2 regions of the Methylorubrum podarium genome follow, and region 1 is predicted to be linked to the other one. Evidence: predicted binding sites of a transcription regulator. Region 1 holds the regulator's gene; the other holds the start of a gene.

Region 1 (10,707 bases):
GCTCCGTCACGCCGACGGTCTCCTCGAACTCTTTCCCGCAGGCCACCGCCCTCGCCGGATCTCCCGGGGACCGAGGCCCGCCGGGATCGTCCCCGGAGGCGGCTGCCGCGGGTACCATTCCGGATAACGCCGGAGAGCCGCAAGCGGTCCCATCCTCAGTGAAATTCCGCCTTTCCGGGGGCTGTCATGTCACCGTCATGTGGTCGTCATAGAGGCGGCGCGTCGGTGCACTAGTTGGCAGCAGCGTCGCCGCGAGACCGGTCCAAGACCAGGGCCGGCCCCGACAATGCGCCCGACACCTTACGGAGATGCTTGTGAAACCCTTCGCTTACGCCTTGGCGGTCGGCCTCGCTGCCGCTCAGCTCGCGACCTCGGCCATGGCCGCCGACATCACCGGCGCCGGCGCCACCTTCCCCTTCCCCGTCTACTCGAAATGGGCCGAAGCCTACCGCAAGGAGACCGGCACCGGTCTCAACTATCAGTCCATCGGCTCGGGCGGCGGCATCAAGCAGATTCAGGCCAAGACGGTCGATTTCGGCGCGACCGACGCGCCGCTGAAGCCGGCCCAGCTCGAGAAGGACGGCCTCGTCCAGTTCCCCACCGTGATGGGCGGCGTCGTCCCGGTCGTCAACATCGCCGGCCTCGAGCCGGGCAAGCTCAAGCTGACCGGTGAGCTCCTGGCCGACATCTATGCCGGTAAGATCCAGAAGTGGTCGGACCCGAAGATCGCCAAGCTCAACGACGGCCTCAAGCTGCCCGACGCGAATATCACCCCGGTCTACCGCTCGGACGCCTCCGGCACGACCAACATCTTCACCACCTACCTCTCCTCGGTCTCCGAGCCGTGGAAGAAGGAATTCGGTGCCGCCACCACCGTGAGCTGGCCGGTCGGTCAGGGCGGCAAGGGCAACGAGGGCGTGACCGCCACCGTCAAGCAGGTCCCGAACTCGGTCGGCTACGTCGAGTCGGCCTACGCCAAGCAGAACAAGCTCGCCTACGCCCTCATCGAGAACAAGGCCGGCAAGTTCCCGCAGCCCGACGACAAGGCCTTCCAGGCCGCCGCCGCCAGCGCCGACTGGAAGTCGACCCCCGGCTTCGGCATCGCCCTGACCAACCAGGCGGGTGAAGATGCGTGGCCGATCACCGCCGCCACCTTCATCCTCGTCTACAAGGAGCCGGCGGATCCGGCCAAGTCCGCCGAGGTGCTGAAGTTCTTCAACTGGGCCTACAAGAACGGCGACAAGCTCGCGACCGAGCTCGACTACGTGCCGCTGCCCGACAACGTCGTCGCCCTGATCCACGACGAGTGGAAGACGATCAAGGGCAAGGACGGCAAGGCCGCCTTCACCGGCAACTAAGCGAAAGAGAAGGGCCCTCTTCCCAGGTGGAAGAGGGCCCTTCCCGAACTGGTCCGCTCGCCTCGCGCGCGACGGCGCGCTAAACGCTCACCAGCCGAAGAGCCTCCGCGGATGACCGCCTTGACCCAGACCCTCGCCGTAGACCGCGACAGCGGAGTAGCCCGTATCGCTCCGAGCAAGGGCGCCGACCGCCTCTTCCACGGAGCCTCCTACGCCGCCGCCCTGTTCGTGCTCCTGGTGCTCGCCGGCATCCTCGGCTCGATCATCTACGGCGCGTGGCCGGCCTTCTCGGAGTTCGGCTTCGGCTTCCTCACCTCCAGTGCCTGGAACATCGGCACCGAGCAGTTCGGCGCCCTGCCCGCGGTCATCGGCACGGTCGCCGCCGCGATGCTGGCCCTGATCATCGGCGTGCCGATCTCCCTCGGCATCGCCGTCTACCTGACGCAGCTCTGCCCCGGCTGGGCGCGCAAGCCGGTGGCGATGACCATCGAGCTGCTCGCCTCGGTGCCCAGCATCATCTACGGCATGTGGGGCCTGTTCGTGTTCGCCCCGCTCTTCGCCCGCTTCGTGCAGGTGCCGGTCTCGAACTTGGTCGAGGGCATCCCGATCCTCGGCACCCTCTTCTACGCCCGCATCCCCTCGGGCGTCGGCGTGCTGACCGCCGGCATCATCCTCGCCATCATGATCGTGCCCTTCGTGGCCTCGATCACCCGCGACATGCTCGACCAGATTCCGACCGTGCTGCGCGAGAGCGCCTACGGCATCGGCTGCACCACCTGGGAGGTCGTACGCTACGTGCTGGTGCCCCAGGCCTCCGTCTCGATCATCGGCGCGATCATGCTCGGTCTCGGCCGGGCGCTGGGCGAGACCATGGCGGTCACCTTCGTGATCGGCAACGCCAACCGCCTCTCCGCCTCGATCTTCGATCCGGGCTCGACCATCGCCTCGCGCATCGCCAACGAGTTCAATGAGGCCGACGGGCTTCAGCTCTCCTCGCTGATGGCGCTCGGCTGCCTGCTCTTCATCATCACGTTCTTCGTGCTGATCATCGCCCGCCTCCTGGTGCGGCGGACGAAGGTGGCCTGAGGCCGCCTGAACCGAACCGGCCCGTGCCACCTCGACCGCGACGATCGCCCGAGACTGTCCAAGCCTGAGGACGCCGATCCATGGACGCCAGCAACCCCATCGCGACGGCCGGCCGCGCCCCGACGGCCAGCCGCGTGCGCTCCGGCCGCCGCGTCGCCGACCGCGCGCTGATCCTCGCGAGCACGATCGCCACCGGGCTCGGCATCGTCGTGCTCGGGTCGATCCTGCTCATGCTGATCGTCGAGGGCCTGAAGGGCTTCTCGCCCGCCCTGTTCACGGCGCCGACGCCGGGGCCGGGCTCCGAGGGCGGCGGCATCGCCAACGCCATCCTCGGCAGCCTGATCATGACGTTCCTGGGCATCGTCATCGCCACGCCGATCGGGCTGATGGCCGGGACCTTCCTGGCCGAGTACGGCCGGACCTCGAAGCTCGCCGACGTCATCCGCTTCCTCAACGACGTGCTGCTCTCGGCGCCCTCGATCCTGATCGGCCTGTTCGTCTACACCCTGATGGTCCGGCCGATGGGCACCTATTCGGGCTGGGCCGGCGCGGTGGCGCTCGCCATCATCGCCACGCCGGTCATCGTGCGCACCACCGAGGACATGCTCCGCCTCGTGCCCAGTCCGATGCGCGAGGCCGGCGCGGCGCTCGGCGCGCCCCGCTCCCTCGTCATCCGCGCCATCACCTGGCGCGCGGCGAGCGCGGGCATCGTCACCGGCATCATCCTGGCTCTGGCCCGCATCGCCGGCGAGACCGCCCCGCTGCTGTTCACGGCGCTCAACAACAACAGCTGGTTCAACGCCAACCTGCTCGGCGGCGTCCCGAACCTGCCCGTGATGATCTACCAGTTCGCCCTCTCGCCCTACCCCAACTGGCAGAGCCTGGCTTGGTCGGGCGCGCTCCTGATCACCGTCACCATCCTCGCCCTGTCGGTGGTGGCCCGCTTCGTGATCAAGGACCAGCGGGCGCGCTGAGACGGCCCCGGCACAGACCTCCCACCGACGAGAGATCCGATGAGCGCCTCCCCCGCGATCCGCAGTCAATTCGAGGGCCGCAGCCCGGCCGACGTCAAGGCGCCCGTGCGCATCGCCGTCAAAGGACTCAACTTCTACTACGGCAGCTTCCACGGCCTGAAGGACATCAACCTCGATTTTCGGGACCGGCAGGTCACCGCGCTGATCGGGCCGTCCGGCTGCGGCAAGTCCACGCTGCTGCGCACCTTCAACCGGATCTACAGCCTCTACCCGGAGCAGCGCGCCGAGGGTGAGATCCTGCTCGACGGGCAGAACGTCCTCGACTCCAGGGTCGATCTCAACGAGCTGCGCTCGCGGGTCGGCATGGTGTTCCAGAAGCCGACGCCCTTCCCGATGTCGATCTACGACAACGTCGCCTTCGGCCTGCGCCTCTACGAGAAGCTGCCCAAGTCCGAGCTGGACGGGCGCGTGGAGGAGTCGCTGCGCAAGGCGGCGCTCTGGGACGAGGTGAAGGACAAGATGAAGCAGTCCGGCACCGGCCTGTCCGGCGGCCAGCAGCAGCGCCTGTGCATCGCCCGCACCGTGGCCCAGCGTCCCGAGGTCATCCTGTTCGACGAGCCGACCTCGGCGCTCGACCCGATCTCGACGGGCCGCATCGAGGAGCTGATCGAGCAGCTGCGCGCGGAGTTCACGATCGTCATCGTGACGCACAACATGCAGCAGGCCGCGCGCATCTCGCAGTTCACCGCCTTCATGTATCTCGGCGAGCTGATCGAGTTCGACGCGACCTCGAAGATCTTTATGAACCCGGCCAAGCGGCAGACCCAGGACTACATCACTGGCCGCTTCGGTTAAGCCCGGTCGCGACTGCGGTGCCGTCGCGACCCCCCTTGCGTCCTCGTTCTGACGCGCCCTCCGCCGCCGGACCAGCGTCCGATCCGGTTCGAGAGCGCCCTCGTCCGACTGCCTGATCGGGAAATTCGCGACATGGCCGAGCACATCGTCTCTTCCTACGACACCGACCTCGAGAACCTGCGCCGGTCGATCGCCGAGATGGGCGGCGTGGCCGAGAAGATGATGACCGATGCCACCGAGGCCCTGGTGCGCCGGGATACGGTGCTGGCCCAGGCCGTGATCGCCGCCGACAAGCGCCTCGACACGCTTCAGCGCGAGATCGAGGAGCGCTCCGTCCTCCTCATCGCCCGGCGCCAGCCACTGGCCATCGACCTGCGCGAGACGATCTCCGGCATCCGCGTCTCGGGCGACCTGGAGCGGATCGGCGATCTTTCCAAGAACATCGCCAAGCGCGTCGTGGCGATCAGCGATCAGGCGCAGCCGCAGAAGATCGTGCTCGGCGTCCAGCACATGAGCGACCTCGTGCAGGAGCAGCTCAAGGACGTGCTCGACGCCTATGCCAGCCGCGACGTGGCCGCCGCCCACGAGGTCTGGGAGCGCGACAGCGCCATCGACGCGCTCTACAACTCGCTGTTCCGCGAACTCCTGACCTACATGATGGAGGATCCGCGCAACATCTCGTTCTGCACGCATCTCCTGTTCTGCGCCAAGAACGTGGAGCGCATCGGCGACCACACCACCAACGTGGCGGAGACGATCGAATACCTCGTCACCGGTGAGACGCCGGCCGGCGAGCGGCCCAAGAACGACGCTTCGAACTACGCGACGGTGACGCCGGGCGCCTGACGCCGCCGGGCGGGGCGCGAAGCGGAAAAGGGGCGTCTCCGGCCTGCTCCCCGACGGGGCAGGCCGGGCGCGACGGATGGAAAGACGGACGATGACGAGTGCGCGCATCCTGATCGTCGAGGACGAGGAATCGCTGACGACCCTGCTGCGCTACAACCTCGAAGCGGAAGGCTTCGCGGTCGATGTCGCGATCCGCGGCGACGAGGCGGATCTGCGCCTGCACGAGATGACTCCCGACCTCGTCCTGCTCGACTGGATGGTGCCGGGTCTCTCGGGCATCGAGCTGTGCCGCCGCATCAGGGCGCGGCGCGAGACGGAGCGGCTGCCCGTCATCATGCTGACGGCGCGGGGCGAGGAGGCCGACCGCGTGCGGGGCCTCTCCACGGGGGCCGACGACTACGTGGTCAAGCCGTTCTCGGTGCCCGAGCTGCTTGCCCGCGTGCGCGCCCTGCTCCGCCGGGCCAAGCCCGCCCATGTCGCCGACATGCTGGTGGCGGGCGACATCGAGCTCGACCGGGTCAGCCACCGTATCCGCCGCCAGGGCCGCGAGATCCATCTCGGGCCGACGGAATTCAAGCTGCTCGAATACCTGATGCAGAGCCCCGGCCGGGTCTTTTCCCGCGAGCAGCTGCTCGACGGCGTCTGGGGCCACGACGTCTACATCGACGAGCGCACGGTCGACGTCCATGTCGGCCGCCTGCGCAAGGCGATCAACCGCCCGCGCCAGAGCGACCCGATCCGCACGGTGCGCGGCTCCGGCTACTCCTTCGACGAGATGTTCGCGGGAGCCGAGTGAGGGTGGCCGGGCGCGGGCCTCTCGGCTGACGGGACGTGCGTCCGATGTCATCCGTTTGATCGTTCTGGTCTCCCGCCCGTCACTGCGAGGCGAAGCCGTGGCAATCCAGGGCTCCGCACGATCCGGAGGGGTCGCGCGCTCGATCGCGCGGCGTCCGAAGTCGCCGCGCGGCGGCCCCAAAGGCTTTAGCGGAAACCGGCGACGCGGCGGTCGCGCTTGCGCTCGGCCGCCGGCTGATAGGCGACCTGCGCGTGCTGGGTGCAGTAGGGCAGGCCCGTGATCGCGCGAGCGCCGCAGAAGCGGAATTCCGGCGAGGTCGGATCGCCCATCGGCCAGCGGCACATGGAGTCGCGCAGGTCCATGATGGTGACCCGCTCGGAGACGGCGAGCGCCACCGGCTCCGGGGCGGCCTTCGGCGGGAGCGGAAAGTCCGGTGCCGGGCGGTGCGCGACGATCGCCGGCGGCTCGGGCAGCGTCGGCTCCTCGGCGACGATCACCGTCTCCAATGCGACCTCGGCGCTCAGGTCCTCCTTGCGGCGAGCCTGAGCCCCGCCCGGGCCGATCGGCTTGACGCGGCCCGCGAGCCCGAGGCGGTGGACCTTGCCGATGACGGCATTGCGGGAGACGCCGCCGATCTGGAGGGCGATCTGGCTGGCACTCAAACCATCGTCCCACAAGCGGCGAAGCAGCTCGACGCGTTCATCCGTCCAGCTCGGGACCGCTTCCGTCATTGCCCCCTCCACGTCGACACGTCCTTTGAACGCAAAACCGACCGACCGCGCAGCGTCACCGCCGCGAAGAGCGGCAACGGGCATCGCCAGGGCCCGCGATCCGGCCCTGCACATGTCGGTTAACAGACGCCAAAGCTGTCGTTGGCGACGCTGTGGAGACTACAGGACAGCTCGGCCGCGGAGCAAGGGTCAGCGCGTTTCACGGGTCGGTTTCCACCGCCAATCCGATTCCGTCGGCGGCGGCTCGGATCCGTCCCGGCGGCATGACAACCGATTTGGCCGAGATCCCTTAACACCTTGCGTAAAATTGCTCTTTTTCGAAACGTACGATCACGCGTGGCCGGCCCCGACGGACCCTTCGAGCGAGCGAACCGGCGGTGACGGCGACGCCGCCTGCGCTCGGATCGCCGCCGAAAAAGATTGTCCGGGCAGGCGCGATGACTATGTGACGGGCGGCATCCACCGGTCCTGCGCCTGTGGACAACCCCTAGCGGACCTTGGGAGATCGCATGCGACTGCGCCTCGCGCCGGCCCTGTTCCTTCTCGCCGCGATGCCCGGCGTCGCGCTGGCCGCCGGGCCGGCCGCTCCGGTTCCCGACGAGGCGGCGATCCGGCTCACCAACCACCGGGCGGTCTATGACCTGTCGCTGGCGCGCTCCACCGGGACGCGGGCGGTCGAGGGCGTGCGCGGCCGCATCGTCATCGATTTCTCGGGCGACGCCTGCCGCGGCTACACCATGCAGACGCGGCAGGTGACGCTGCTCAATTCCGGCGAGTCCGGCGACCGCACCTCGGATCTGCGCAGCACCACGTTCGAGAACGGCGACGGCAAGAGCTTCCGCTTCCGCACCACGACCATCCTCAACAACGTGCCGTCACCGGCGGTGGACGGGACTGCGGAGGCGGGCGACCCGTTCAAGGTGAAGCTCAAGGAGCCCAAGCGCGACCAGTTCCAGGTCGAAGGGCCGGTGCTGTTCCCGATCCACCACATGATCCGCCTGATCGAGGCGGCGAAGGCCGGCGAGACCACGGTCTCGGCCAAGGTCTTCGACGGTTCGGATGACGGGCGCAAGGTCTACGACACGCTGGCCATCATCGGCCGGCCGAGCGCGGCGCCCGCTTCCGACACCGAGCGCGACAAGCCTCTGCGTGAGGGTGACCGTGCCGGCATGCGGCGCTGGCCGGTCACCTTGAGCTACTTCACCCCCGGAGAGGGCGAGCGGACGCCGATCTACACCCTCACTTTCGATCTCTACGAGGACGGCGTCAGCGGGCGTCTGCACCTCGATTACGGAGATTTCGCCATCGACGGCAACATGAGCCGTCTCGATCTCGCCAAGGATGATCCGAAATCCGATCCGAAGGCCGAGGCCGCCTGCCGGAAGTAGCGTCCGCCCGCCGAGGCGATCGACGGCGGATCGGGCCGAGCCCGAGAAACGTTCCTGCTGCCGGAGCCGTGAGCGGCGGCGGCAGCGTGTTGCGCGATGGCGGGCCTGAGGCAGAGTCTGCGGGAACTCTACGAGGGAAGCAGCGACCGCGCGCATCGCTTCCGCTACGGCCTGCTCGCCTTCGACCTCGCCACGCTCCTGTTCATCATCGTCTCCTCGTTCCTGCCTCGCCCGCCGCTGATCGAGGGGATCGACGTCCTGATCGGTGCGGCGGTCGCCGCCGACTTCCTGTCTCGGCTGGCGATCTGTCCGCGACCGGTTCGCGAGTTCCTGCGACCGACGACCTGGGCGGACGTGGCGGCGATCGCCTCCTTCCTGGCCCCGATCGTCGGCGAGGGCGCCGGCTTCCTGCGCATCCTGCGCACGCTGCGGCTGCTGCGGACCTACCAGCTGCTCGACCGGATGCGGGAGGATTTCCCGTTCTTCCGCCGCAACGAGGACGTGATCATCGCGGTGGTGAACCTCGCGGTGTTCATCTTCATCATGACGAGCCTCGTCTACGCGACCCAGCACGGCTCGAACCCGAACATCGGCAACTACGTCGACGCGCTGTACTTCACCGTGACCTCGCTCACGACGACGGGCTACGGCGACGTCACCCTGCAGGGCACCGGCGGTCGCCTGATCTCGGTCGTGGTGATGATCTGCGGCGTCACGCTCTTCCTACGCCTCGCCCAGGTCCTGTTCCGCCCCTACAAGGTGCGCTTCCCCTGTCCCGCCTGCGGCCTGCAGCGGCACGAGCCGGACGCGGTGCACTGCAAGGCCTGCGGCACCCTGCTCAACATTCCCGACGAGGGCGCGGATTGAGCCGCATCGGCGCAGGGCCGCGACGCGTTCCCGATTGAAACGACCGATCGCGGCGGAGGACCGGATGCCCGACTGGCGAGCGCTGTTCGTACCGGAGCACTCCCTCGTGGAGATCGCCCTGCGCGGCACGGTGATGTACCTCGCGCTCTTCCTCATCATGCGCTTCGTGATGCAGCGCCAGGCCGGTGCGGTGAGCCTCGCCGACCTGCTCGTCATCGTGCTGATCGCCGACGTCTCGCAGAACGCCTTCTCCAACGAGTACAAGTCGCTGACGGAGGGCATCCTGCTGGTGCTGACGATCGTCGGGTGGAATTACGGCATCGACCGGCTCGCCTTCCGCTTCCCCGCCTTCGAACGCTTCATCACGCCGAAGCGGCTCCCCCTCGTCGCCGACGGCCGTATCTGCTGGCGGAACATGCGCCGCGAGATGATCACGCACGCGGAACTCATGAGCCAGCTCCGCCTACAGGGAATCGACGACCCGGCCCTCGTCCGGCTCGCCTCGCTGGAGGGCGACGGCAGCATCAGCGTGATCCGCCGTGACGGCGAGGAGACCCCCCCTGGGCCGGAGGACCGCCGGGAGCCGGTCTGATACCGTGTCTGGTTGATCGCTTCGGTTCGTCCCCAACCCCCGTCATTCCGGGGCCGCGCAGCGGAACCCGGGATCCACCCGTGATGCGCGGCTGGAATATGGCGTTCAGGCCAGTTGTGGATTGCACGCCTCCGGCGCGCCCCTTCGGGTCCGGGTTCGCCTTCGGCGCCCCGGAATGACGGGAAGTGGCACGAAGAAATCAACCGGAAACCGTATGAGGCGACGGACCCTAGACCCCGGGTTTGGCCGGCTCCGCCCGACGCCGCTCCGGCTCGCCGGTGAAGACGAGACCGCGCTGGATCGCGGCGCTGCCGAACTTTTCCCGCACCCGGTCGAGCGCCGCCTCCCGCCGCGCGACGCGCTCGATCCCCTGGTCGGCGAGGTCGCCCCGATCGGCGTGAATCGCGCCGCAGAGGTCGCCGCCGCCGATGCCGATCAGGCGGAACGGCGTGCCGTCGCAGGCGGCGCGCAGCATCGGCTCGCCCTCGTGGAAGAGGCGGTCGGCGAGCTGCGTCGGCTTGAGGCCGCCGCGGGTGCGGGTGCGCAGCCGGAAGCGCGCGTCCTTCAGCTTCAGCGTCACGCTGCCGGCGGCGAGTTCCGCCCGCTTCAGCCGCCCCGAGACCTTCTCGCACAGCCGCCACAGGATCGGCCGCAGATCCTCGAACCGGGCGAGGTCGGTCGAGAAGGTCGTCTCGGCCGAGACGCTCTTGGCCTCGCGGGTGGGACGGACCGGCCGTCCGTCCCGCCCGGCGGCGAGGGCGAGGAGGCGTAGGGCGTCCCGGCCGAGCGCCGCCTGCAGCCGCGCCGGATCGGCCCGCCCGATATCCCCGACGCGATGGATGTTGAGGCCGGCCAGACGGTTGCGGGCGCTCTCGCCGATGCCCGGCAGGATGCCGACAGGCTTGTCGGCGAGGAAGGCGGCGGCCTCTTCGCCGGCGATGATCGAGAAGCCGCGGGGCTTGTCGAGGTCGGAGGCGATCTTGGCCAGGAACTTGTTGGCCGAGAGGCCCACCGACACGGTGATGCCGACCTCCGCCTCGACCCGCGCGGCGAAGCGGGCGAGCGTCAGGGCCGGGCTGGTGCCGTGGAGACGCTCGGTGCCGGAAAGGTCGAGGAACGCCTCGTCGATGGAGACGGGCTCGACCAGCGGGGTCAGCGCCAGCATCATCGCCCGCACCTCGCGCCCGACGCGGGCGTACTTCTCCATGTCGGGC
Region 2 (10,707 bases), on a different contig from region 1:
GCACCTGCCTCTGGTCGCTCTCCAATTGCCGCAGCAACTCCGCCAGGCGCGGGTCGAGCACCTCGTCGAGCACCGGCTCGTACATCGCTTCCAGCTGTCGCCCGAGCCGCAGCCGCGTGCGGGCGTCGAGGATCGGGCCGTGCTCGACCGCGGGCGCCGACGACGGGATCGCATCAGGTTTGGCGTTCATGGGAAACCGATGCTCGACATGGTCGGGAGACGATCGCGGGAAGCCTTGCCATCAACCGAACCCGCCCGCTCCGCGTTCCGGCCCGGCGACGGCATTCGGTCCGCAATGCGAGCAGACAGGGGATCGACCGGATCGGCGCAGGACGGAGGAGGAGGCACCAGCGAGCATCGGCGCAACCGACGGCACGGTCAGGCACAAGGACCGATCCCGCACCGAGTCCCGTCGACGGACCGTCGGTTCAGGTCGGCGTTCACGGGCCGGCATGCTCCTGCGCTTCCTCGCCCGCGGGCTTGCCGTCGTCTCGGGCGCGGTGGAGCACGAAGATCGCGAACACCATCGTCAGGATCAGGCCGGCCAGAACCCCGAGTTCGATCATCGATGCCTGGAACAGCGCCTGCTTCTCCGGGGACCAATCCTTGGCGTGGGTGATCTCCGAGGATTGCAGGGTGATCACCAGGACCCGCCGGATCGAGGCGATGAGCCCGACGATCAGGAACGGCTCGCAGGTCAGCTTGCCCGAGCGCATCGACACCCGCACCGTGTGCAGGATCTCGATGAGCATCAGCAGGAACAGCAGCCGGTCCACCACCTCCAGGATCTGGTCGGCGCCTCCCAGGGTGCGGAACGCCTCCCAGGTCAGCCCGGCGGCATCGATCAGCGCGACGAGGGCTGTCAGGGCGAGCAGCGCGCCGAGGGCCGCGTAGATCGCGTGCTCGGTATGGAGGAAGACGAAGCTCGCCGCGCGCGTGAGCCGGCCCTGATCCTCTCTACCGCCGGACATGGCTCACGTCCTCCATGTATTCGGGTGATCAGACACGATCTGCGGTCGAGCGTCCAGCGCGGGAGCACGGGCTCGCCGCACGGCTCAAGCAACGGTGATGGTCTCTCGTCCGGTGCGAGCGCAACGGCGGTCGACGCCGGCTCAGCCGCCGCATACCAGGGACGCCGCCGGTCCGGAAAAATCCCGAACGGTGCATATTCGACAGCGGCGCGTGCATAAAACGCCCAGCGCGCTTGCATGATTTTGCGGTATAATTCAAAGTTCAATCGGCCGTCGGCCCAGGTCTACGCTGCGCCTCCCGAGGTCCGGCAAGGCGTGGTTCTCGCCAACCGTCGGGGCTGCCGGTGCAGCAGGCCGGTCTTCGAGCCAAAAAAACAGACCGCGTGCCGAAAGAGTGCGCCGCAAGAGGAAACGCCATGAGAGTCGCCATGCAGGCCGCGATCGCGGCCCTGTTGTTGTCTGCTGCCTCGGCGCAGGCCTGGGAACCGACGAAGCCGATCGAGATCATCGTTCCCTTCCCGCCCGGCGGATCCTCCGACCAGATGGCGCGCACGATCCAGGGGGCGATTCAGAAGAACAGCCTCGTCAAGCAGCCGATCATCATCGTCAACAAGCCCGCCGCGGCGGGCGGCGAGGCGATGCTCGACATCCAGAAGTCGGCCGGCGACCCGCACAAGCTCATCACCACGTCGAGCGGCATCTACATGACGCCGCTCTCCACCAAGCTTCCGGTGAGCTGGAAGGACTTCACGCCGATCGCGATGATGGCGCAGGACGCCTTCGTGCTCTGGGTCAACAGCGCCAAGCCCTACAAGACCGCCGGCGACTTCATCGAGGCGGCCAAGACCGCGAGCCCGCCGCTCAAGACCGGAGGGAACGGCTCGAAGCGCGAGGATCACCTGATCTCCGTGACGATGGAGCAGGCCACGGGCACCAAGATCACCTACGTGCCCTACCAGGGCGGCGGCCCGGCCTCGGTCCAGCTCGCGGGCGGGCACATCGACGCCAACATGAACAACCCGGCCGAGGAGGTCGCCAACTGGCGCTCCGGCGCGGTGAAGCCGCTCTGCGCCTTCTCCGACAAGCCGATGCAGTACACCCAGAAGGTCACCGCCGACATGGCGTGGTCCGACATCCCGACCTGCCAGTCGCAGGGCATGAACGTCACCTACCAGATGCTGCGCGGCATGTTCATGCCCGGCAAGGTCACGCCGGAGCAGCAGGCCTTCTACGTCGAGCTGTTTAAGAAGGTCACCGAGACCCCGGACTGGAAGGCCTATCTTGAGCGCAACGCGCTGGTGCCCGACTTCCGCTCCGGCCAGAGCTTCGTCGACTTCCTCACGGAGGACGAGCGCAAGCACAAGGAGCTGATGACCAAGGCCGGCTTCATCGCGACGAACTGAGCCCCCTTCCGGCCGCGCCGCCCGCCGCTCCGGCGGAGGGCGGCGCGGCCGAGGCGAAGACCTGTTTGAGAAGTTCCCACCATGACCGAAGCCTCTCCCCCGCTTCCCGAGCGCGGCCTGTCGCGCCGCGCCGTCGAGATCGTCGTGGCGCTGCTGCTGCTCGGCCTCGCCGCGCTGGCCCTGTGGGATTCCTACGAGCGCGGCGCGGGCTGGGACAACGGGCCGGAGAACGGCTTCTTCCCGGCCCGCGTCGCCGCGATCCTCGGCATCGCGGCCATCGCCGCCCTCGTGAGCGCCCTGCGGCGGGAGGACAGCGTCTTCGTCACCTACGGCCAGCTCCGGCTCGTGGCCCAGGTCTTCGTGCCGCTGTTCCTCTACGTGCTGGGGATCGCCTTCCTCGGCATCTACCTGTCCTCGGCCCTGTTCATGGCCCTGTTCATGCTCACGCTCGGCTCCTTCCGCTGGTGGCAGACCGCGCTCGCCGTCGTGCTCGTTCCGTTCGTCACCTTCTGGGTGTTCGAGCAACAGTTCCGGGTTCCGCTGCCGAAGGGACCGATCGAAGCCTTCCTCGGCTACTGACCTGACCGGCCCGCGGCGGAGAGATTTTCATGGACGACCTCAACCAGCTCCTGCTCGGCTTCCAGGTCGCGCTGACGTGGCACAACATCCTGTTCATGGTGGTGGGCGTGCTGCTCGGCATCGTGGTGGGCGTGCTGCCGGGCCTCGGCGGCCCCAACGGCGTCGCGATCCTGCTGCCGCTGACCTTCGGCATGGACCCGACCTCGGCGATCATCCTCCTGTCGTCGATCTACTGGGGCGCGCTGTTCGGCGGCGCGATCACCTCGATCCTGTTCAACATCCCCGGCGAGGCGTGGTCGGTCGCCACCACCTTCGACGGCTACCCGCTGGCGCAGAAGGGCCGGGCCGGCGAGGCCCTGACCGCGGCCTTCACCGCCTCCTTCATCGGCGCGCTCTCGGGCGTGGTGCTCATCACCTTCGTGGCGCCGCTCGTGGCCAAGTTCGCCCTGCGCTTCGGCCCGGCCGAGTTCTTCGGCGTCTTCTTCCTCACCTTCTGCTCGTTCATCGGCATGGGCCGGGAGAACAAGGCCAAGATCGTCGTCTCCCTGGCGCTCGGCTTCCTGCTCGCCGCGGTCGGCCTCGACACCATCTCGGGCGACCTGCGCCTGACCTTCGGCACGCCCGAGCTGATGAAGGGCTTCGACTTCCTCGTCGTGGTGATCGGCCTGTTCGGCGTCTCCGAGATCCTGCTCACCATCGAGGAGGGCCTGCACTTCAAGGGCAAGCGGGCCGCCATGGATCTCGGCGTGGTCCTGCGCACCTGGGCCTCGCTGCCGCGCTACTGGGCGACGCTGATCCGCTCCTCGGTCGTCGGCATGTGGATGGGCGTCACCCCGGGCGGCGCCATTGCGGCCTCGTTCATGGGCTACGGCCTCGCCAAGCGCTTCTCCCGCCAGCCCGAGGAGTTCGGGCGCGGCGACATCGAGGGCGTGCTGGCCCCCGAGACCGCGGCCCACGCCGCCGGCACCTCGGCGCTGCTGCCGATGCTGGCGCTCGGCATCCCCGGCTCGGCCACCGCGGCGGTGCTGCTCGGCGGCCTGATGATCTGGGGCCTGCAACCCGGCCCGCTGCTCTTCGTCGAGAAGAAGGAGTTCGTCTGGGGCCTGATCGCCTCGATGTATCTCGGCAACCTCGCCGGCCTGCTGATCGTGCTCGCGACCGTGCCGGTCTTCGCCGCGATCATGCGCATCCCCTTCGCGCTGGTCGCGCCGATCATCCTCGTCGTCTGCGCCATCGGCGCCTTCACGGTCGAGTCCTCGCGCTTCGACATCTGGCTGATGCTGGTCTTCGGAATCGTCGGCTACGTCTTCAAGAAGCTCGACTACCCGCTCGCGCCCCTGGTGCTCGCCCTCGTCCTCGGCGACCGCGCCGAGGACGCGTTCCGGCAGGCGCTTCTCGGCTCGGGCGGCGACCTGTCCGTCTTCTTCTCGAACGGCCTCGTCTCGACCCTGATGGTCCTCGGCCTGCTGCTCCTGTTCTGGGGGCCGCTCGGCGACCTGCGCAAACGGCTGGCGCGCAAGGCCGGCCTCACCCGGCCCGCCCCGCTCTCGCCCTGAGGCGGGACGGGGTCACCGTCGACGCCGGCGAGCGGACGCCAACGACCGCCGGCGCGACACGTCCGCGACACGTCCGCGACACGTCGAAGAGAAGGGCCGCGTCGTGAGCAGGGCTGCTTGTGTCACACAACAGTCATAAGACGCCTCGTGCAATAAAACCGAGCCCCTAGTCTGCACAGGCCGCGCTCCTGCGGCACGTTCGCTTCACTCTTGCCAAGGTCTATTCTCTTGGGCAGGAAGGGCGGCGTGGTGGAGATCCGGGGGGCGACATGGTCGGACGGATCGAGGCGGAACATGCATTGCCGTCGCGGCGGGAGCCGTCGGCCGACGCGGGATCGGCACCCGATCCGGCTCTCATCCACCGCATCCGTCAGGACATCCGGCTCGACGATCGCGCCTTCCTGACGCGCTACGGCGACGAGGCGCAGCGGGGCGTCGCCGAGTTCGCCGACACGATCCTGCACGCAACCCTCAACAAGGATTCGGGCGCCGTCGGCGACCTGCTCACCGACCTGATCGGCACGGTGAAGCGGCTCGATCCCGCCTCGCTGGAGAAGACCGGTCTGCTTGACCGCTTCTGGGGCGGGGCGAAGGCGCGGCTCCTGCGCTTCAAGGAGCAGTTCTCGACCCTCGGCGCCCAGGTCGAGCGGATCGCCCTCGAGTTGGAGCGCCGCAGCGACGACCTGCGGCGCGACATCGCCATGCTCGACGGGCTGTTCGCCCGCAACCTCGCGCAGATGCGGGAACTCGAAGCCTACATCGCCGCCGGCGAGCAGGTGATCGCGGAGACGCGCCGCGAGCGGTTGCCGGCGCTCGAAGCCCGGGCTCGGGCGGCCGGCACCGAGACGAGCGAGGGCCCGCTCCTCGCGCAGCAGGCCGCCGACCTCGCCCAGAGCGTCGAGCGCCTGGAGCGCAAGGTCCACGATCTGAAGCTCAGCCGCACCATCGCCCTGCAGGCCATGCCGCAGATCCGCCTCGTGCAGAACGGCGACGCGGCCCTCGTCGAGAAGCTCCAGGCCTCGCTGGCCACCACCATCCCGACCTGGAAGAACGGGATGACCATCGCGCTCGCGCTCCATCGCCAGGACGAGGCCCTGCGCCTGCAGCGGGCGGTCTCCGACACCACCAACGCGCTGCTGCGGGCCAATGCCGAGCGGCTGAAGGCGGGGCGCGCCGGCATCGAGCGCGAGGTGCAGCGCGGGGTGGTCGACGTGGAGACGCTGAGCGCGGTCAACCGCGATTTTCTCGAGACCATCGACGCGGTGCTGGCGATCCAGCGCGAGGGCCGGGACAAGCGCCGGGCGGCGGAGGCCGAGCTGCAGCGCATCGAGGCCGAACTGAAGCGCAAGCTGCTGGAGCCCGCGTGAGGCGGCGGCCCGGCTTCGCGGTTCGGCTCGCGGCCGGCTGCCTCGCCGCGCTGGCGGCCTGGGCGCTCGTCGGCTGTTCCGGGCCGCCGGTCGCGGTGACGATCGCCTCCGGCTCGGAGAACCGCACCCTGGAGCCGATCGTCCAGGATTTCTGCCGGGCCCGCGGGGTCACCTGCCGGTTCGACTACCAGGGCTCGCTCGATATCGGCCTCGCCCTCGCGGCCGCGGCGCCCCCGGCCTTCGACATCGTGTGGCCGGCCAACGCCATCTGGATCGATCTGTTCGACCGGAAGAAGCAGGTGCGCGACCTGACGCCGATCGTCCGCTCTCCGGTCATCCTCGGCCTGCGCCGCTCGAAGGCCGAGGCTCTGGGCTGGATCGGCCGGCCCGTCTCCACCGGCGACATCGTCGAGGCGGTGCGGGCCAAGCGCCTGACCTACCTGGCGAGCTCCGCCACGCAGTCGAACTCGGGCGCGGGCGCCTACATCGCGATGCTGTCGGCGGCGCTCGGCCATCCCGACGCGATCACCCGCGCCGATCTCGACCGGCCCGGCGTGCAGGACACCGTCCGCACGCTGCTCGCGGCCACGGTCCGCACGGCGGGCTCCAGCGCGTGGCTCGCCGATCTCTACCTCAAGGGGGTGGAGGGCGGCACCGCCTATGACGGGATGTGGAACTACGAGGCGGTGCTGGCCGAGACCAACGCGGAACTGGCCCGCCGCGGCGCCGAGCCGCTCTACGCGATCTATCCGAGCGACGGCGTCGCCGCGGCCAATTCCCCGCTCGGCTATGTCGAGCGCGGCCAGGGCGAGGCCGCCCGCGCCTTCTTCGCGGCGCTCCAGTCCCATCTCCTCTCGCCGGAGGTCCAGGCGCGCCTGGTGGCGCTCGGGCGCCGCCCGGCCCTCGGCGAGGCGAAGGGCGGCGCCGATCCGAGCTGGAACTACGATCCGGGCCGCCTCGTGCCGCTGATCCGCATGCCCGAGCCCGAGGTGGTGCGCGCCGCGCTCGAGCTCTACCAGGGCGCGCTGCGGCGGCCCTCGCTCACCGCCTACTGCCTCGACTTCTCCGGCAGCATGGGCGGCGCGGGCGAGACGGCCCTGAAGGCGGCGATGCGCTTCATCCTCTCGCACGACGAGGCCGCCCGCGTGCTCGTGCAGAACGGGCGCGACGACCGCATAGTCCTCCTGCCCTTCGACGGGCGCGTGCGCGGCGTGACGCGCGGGAGCGGCGCCCCCGAGGACGCCGCCGCCCTCGTCGCGGCGGTGGACGCCAACACGGCGGGCGGCGGCACGAACATCTACGCCTGCGCCGAGGCCGCCCTCCGGGAGATCCGCGCGACGCCGGAGCGCGAACGCTACCTGCCGGCCGTGGTCCTGATGACCGACGGGCGCAGCGAGAACTACGCCCGTCAGTTCCTCGACGCCTGGCGGGCGGAGGGCGGCGACGTGCCGGTCTTCGGCGTGACCTTCGGCGACGCCGACAAGGGCCAGCTCGACGCGCTCGCCGAGGCGACCCGCGCCCGGGTCTTCGACGGCCGGACCTCGCTCACCGAGGCGTTCCGCGCCGTGCGAGGCTACAATTGAGCGCCGGGCCGCGCTTCCCCGCCGATCCCGGCGGCAGGGCGAGCCTGTGGGCGGGCCTCGCCGGCGGCCTGTTCGCGCCGCTGGCGACCTTCGGCTTCGGCCTGCCGCTCTGGGCCTCGCTGCCCGGGGCCGCCCTGGTCTTTCTCGGCGCCCGCATGGCCCTGGCGCCGCGCGCCCTCTTCGACGGTCTCGATCCCGGCTCGGTCGACGCCGCGACCGTCGCCCTCGCCCGCGACGTGATCGTCGCGGCCCGCGCCGATCTCGACCGGCTGCGCGCGGCCGCTCTCGGCCTGCGGACGCGCGAGGCGGCGCGCCATCTCGAGCACCTGCACGGCATCGTCCGGGGGGTGCTGGAGCGCGTCGAGGGCGATCCGCGCCGGATGTCGCGGGTGCGCCGCCTGCTGACCTACTACCTGCCGGCGGCGGTCCGCCTCGGCGAGGGCCTGCGCGTGCTGGAGGCGGCGCATCGTCCGGACGCGGCGCGGCTGGCCGCGGTGGGCGCGATGATCGCCCGGCTCGACACCGTCTTCGCCCGCCACGCCGACCGGATCGACGGCGTCGCGGTCGAGGGGCTCGACGTCGAACTGACCCTGCTCGCCGACGCCCTGCGGGCCGAGGAGGCCGGCGCGCCGGCCGTTCCGGCGGACCGGGAGGCCGCGCCATGACGCTGACCCGCCGCGGCCTCGGCCTCGGCCTGCTCGCGACCGGCATCGGCGGCACCGCCGGCGTCGCGTGGCTCGGGCCGGAGCGCATCGAGCGCTTCGTGACCGGCGCCGGCCCCGACCCGGTCAGGCTGTGGGGCTTCATCGGCGGGGAGAAGATGGATTTCGTGCGCAATCCCAAGGTGCGCGATCTCCTCTCCCGCCGCCACGGCCTCACCCTCGACGCCCGCCGGGCCGGATCGATCGAGATGGTGAGCGATCCGGCGCTGACCGGCCAGCACCCGCAATGGGTCTGGCCGGCCAATTCGGTGATGACGCAGATGGCCCGCGGCAACGGCCTGCCGGTGCGGCGCGACGAAATCGTCTTCAACTCGCCGCTGGTCCTCTATTCCTGGACGCCGGTCGTCGCCGCCCTGGAGAAGGCCGGCTTCGTCGAGCGGCACGGCGCCGTCCACACCGTCCGGATGGCGGCGCTGATGGACGCGATCCTGCGCGGCCTGTCCTGGCGCGAGCTCGGCGTGCCCGAACTCTACGGCCGCGTCGTCGTCACCACGACCGATCCGGCCCGCTCCAATTCGGGCTTCAGCTTCGCCGCGCTGCTCGCCAACCTGTTCGCGGGGGATGTCGCGACCACCGAGACCCTCGCCCGCGACGGCGAGCGCATCCGCGGCGTGTTCGCCCGCATGGGCTACAAGGAGGCCTCCAGCGGCACCCACTGGAACAGCTACCTGACGGAGGGGATGGGCGGCAAACCGCTGATCGCGGGCTACGAGAGCCAGCTCGTCGAGTTCATCCTCGCCGATCCGGCGCGCTGGGCCGCCCTGAAAGCCGCGCCTGTCCGGCCGGTGCTGCTCTACCCGACGCCGACGGTCGCCTCCGCCCACCCGATCATCAGCCTGACGGCCGAGGCCGACCGCCTCGTCGAGGCCCTGATCGATCCGGACCTTCAGGAACTCGCCTGGAGCGAGCACGGCTTCCGCGGGCGCCTGGGCACGGTCGGCCGCGGCGGCCCGGCCCTCGACGAACTCAGCCCCACCCCCGTCAACCTGATGCCGATGCCGGACGCGCCGACGATGCTCGCCGCCGTCCAGCGCCTCAAGACGCCGAGCTGATACGGCCTTGCGTTGACCCCCTCGGGCACCGCCCCTCTCCTCCCCCTTGTGGGGAGGGGACAGGCCATGCCCTGACCGAAGCGATCAACCGGACACCGTCTGACGCCGCCCTCTAGGAACCGGCCAACCGCTGCAGCAGCTCGATGACGGCCCCGTCCGGCCCCTTGATGAAGACCGTGCGCAACCGGGGATTGACCTCGTTGATCCCGGAGATGATCTCGATCCCGTGTCGCCGCACGTGCTCGTAGGCCTGTTCGATATCCTCGACGCCGAGACCGATATGCTCGATCCCCAGATGCGGCTGCGCCGATGCGGGGGTTGTTCCCTCGGGCGCCTGCTCGATGAAGACGGTGAGGCCGCCGAGCTCGATCGTCACGCGGCTGACGACCGGTGAGCCGTCGCGGCGGATTTCGCGGGCCCCGAACAGATCGACGTAAAACCGCGCGGCGGCGACGGCGTCGCGGCTGCGCAGATGGACGTGATCGCAACGGACGTGCATGGGCGAAGGTGTCCTTTCGGGTCGGTGGCGCGTCCGCCTCCAGCGCAGGGTCGAGCGCGCGCCGCAACCGGTATGCTCGGCGAGCCCTCGGCGTTCCAGCTCCCGGCAGGCGGCCAAGGCCACGGTGTTCCGATTGGTGCTCGGTATACCGGCCCGGATCTTGACTACCGACGTGCTCATGAACTCGTCGGTCAGGGCGTCGAGGACGGCCTGCACGTCGATGTCGAGCCGGGCTCTCTCGGATCGATCGGGGCGGTGCGCGACGCCCCCCTGTGTCGCCGCCGGACCAGCCGGGCGGCGCCCGATCCCGATCGTCCTACTCGGCCAGTTCACGCATGACATGGATGAGGTCCGACTTGCCCTCGAAGCCGATGCCGGGCAGCTCGGGCATGACGATGTGGCCGTCCTCGACCCTCACCCCGTCCGGGAAGCCGCCGTAGGGCTGGAACAGGTCCGGGTAGCTCTCGTTGCCGCCGAGCCCGAGGCCGGCCGCGATGTTGAGCGACATCTGGTGCCCGCCATGCGGGATGCAGCGGGAGGGCGACCAGCCGAACTGGTGCAGCACGTCGAGGGTGCGCAGGTACTCGACCAGGCCGTAGGACAGCGCGCAGTCGAACTGCAGCCAGTCCCGATCCGGGCGCATGCCGCCGTAGCGCAGGAGGTTCCGGGCGTCCTGGTGCGAGAACAGGTTCTCACCGGTGGCCATCGGGCCGGGATAGTACTCGGAGAGCGCCGCCTGCAGGGCGTAGTCGAGCGGGTCGCCGACCTCCTCGTACCAGAACAGCGGGTACTGACGCAGCATCTTGGCGTAGGCGATGCCCTGCTCGAGGTTGAACCGGCCGTTGACGTCGACGGCGAGCTGCGCCTGGGAGCCGATCTCCGCCAGCACCGCCTCGATGCGGCGCTGGTCCTCCGCGATCGGCACGCCGCCGATCTTCATCTTCACCACGGTGTAGCCGCGGTCGAGGTAGCCGC

What was found. The regulator PhoB, encoded in region 1, activates phosphate uptake and scavenging genes when phosphate is short. The targets are predictions, from matches to a motif close to TGTCATNNANCTGTCAT.
Region 2: the regulator PhoB is predicted to act here: its motif matches at 4,630-4,646, upstream of ABS772_RS21235 (toxic anion resistance protein).

Annotation. Positions count from the first base shown of each region.
Region 1 is NZ_JBELQE010000085.1:70,007-80,713, reverse strand. Features, by position in the region: gene ABS772_RS16280 (hypothetical protein) at 1-10, opposite strand, end outside; gene pstS (phosphate ABC transporter substrate-binding protein PstS) at 315-1,358, shown strand; gene pstC (phosphate ABC transporter permease subunit PstC) at 1,470-2,444, shown strand; gene pstA (phosphate ABC transporter permease PstA) at 2,525-3,418, shown strand; gene pstB (phosphate ABC transporter ATP-binding protein PstB) at 3,458-4,273, shown strand; gene phoU (phosphate signaling complex protein PhoU) at 4,406-5,119, shown strand; gene phoB (phosphate regulon transcriptional regulator PhoB) at 5,211-5,915, shown strand; gene ABS772_RS16245 (GcrA family cell cycle regulator) at 6,101-6,646, opposite strand; gene ABS772_RS16240 (cell envelope integrity EipB family protein) at 7,156-8,034, shown strand; gene ABS772_RS16235 (potassium channel family protein) at 8,131-8,901, shown strand; gene ABS772_RS16230 (DUF421 domain-containing protein) at 8,966-9,493, shown strand; gene ABS772_RS16225 (DNA polymerase IV) at 9,723-10,707, opposite strand, start outside.
Region 2 is NZ_JBELQE010000110.1:4,705-15,411, forward strand. Features, by position in the region: gene ABS772_RS21210 (hypothetical protein) at 1-190, opposite strand, end outside; gene ABS772_RS21215 (phosphate-starvation-inducible PsiE family protein) at 441-971, opposite strand; gene ABS772_RS21220 (Bug family tripartite tricarboxylate transporter substrate binding protein) at 1,400-2,374, shown strand; gene ABS772_RS21225 (tripartite tricarboxylate transporter TctB family protein) at 2,456-2,953, shown strand; gene ABS772_RS21230 (tripartite tricarboxylate transporter permease) at 2,983-4,509, shown strand; gene ABS772_RS21235 (toxic anion resistance protein) at 4,779-5,876, shown strand; gene ABS772_RS21240 (vWA domain-containing protein) at 5,873-7,459, shown strand; gene ABS772_RS21245 (5-bromo-4-chloroindolyl phosphate hydrolysis family protein) at 7,456-8,124, shown strand; gene ABS772_RS21250 (hypothetical protein) at 8,121-9,233, shown strand; gene ABS772_RS21255 (VOC family protein) at 9,346-9,948, opposite strand; gene ABS772_RS21260 (mandelate racemase/muconate lactonizing enzyme family protein) at 10,049-10,707, opposite strand, start outside.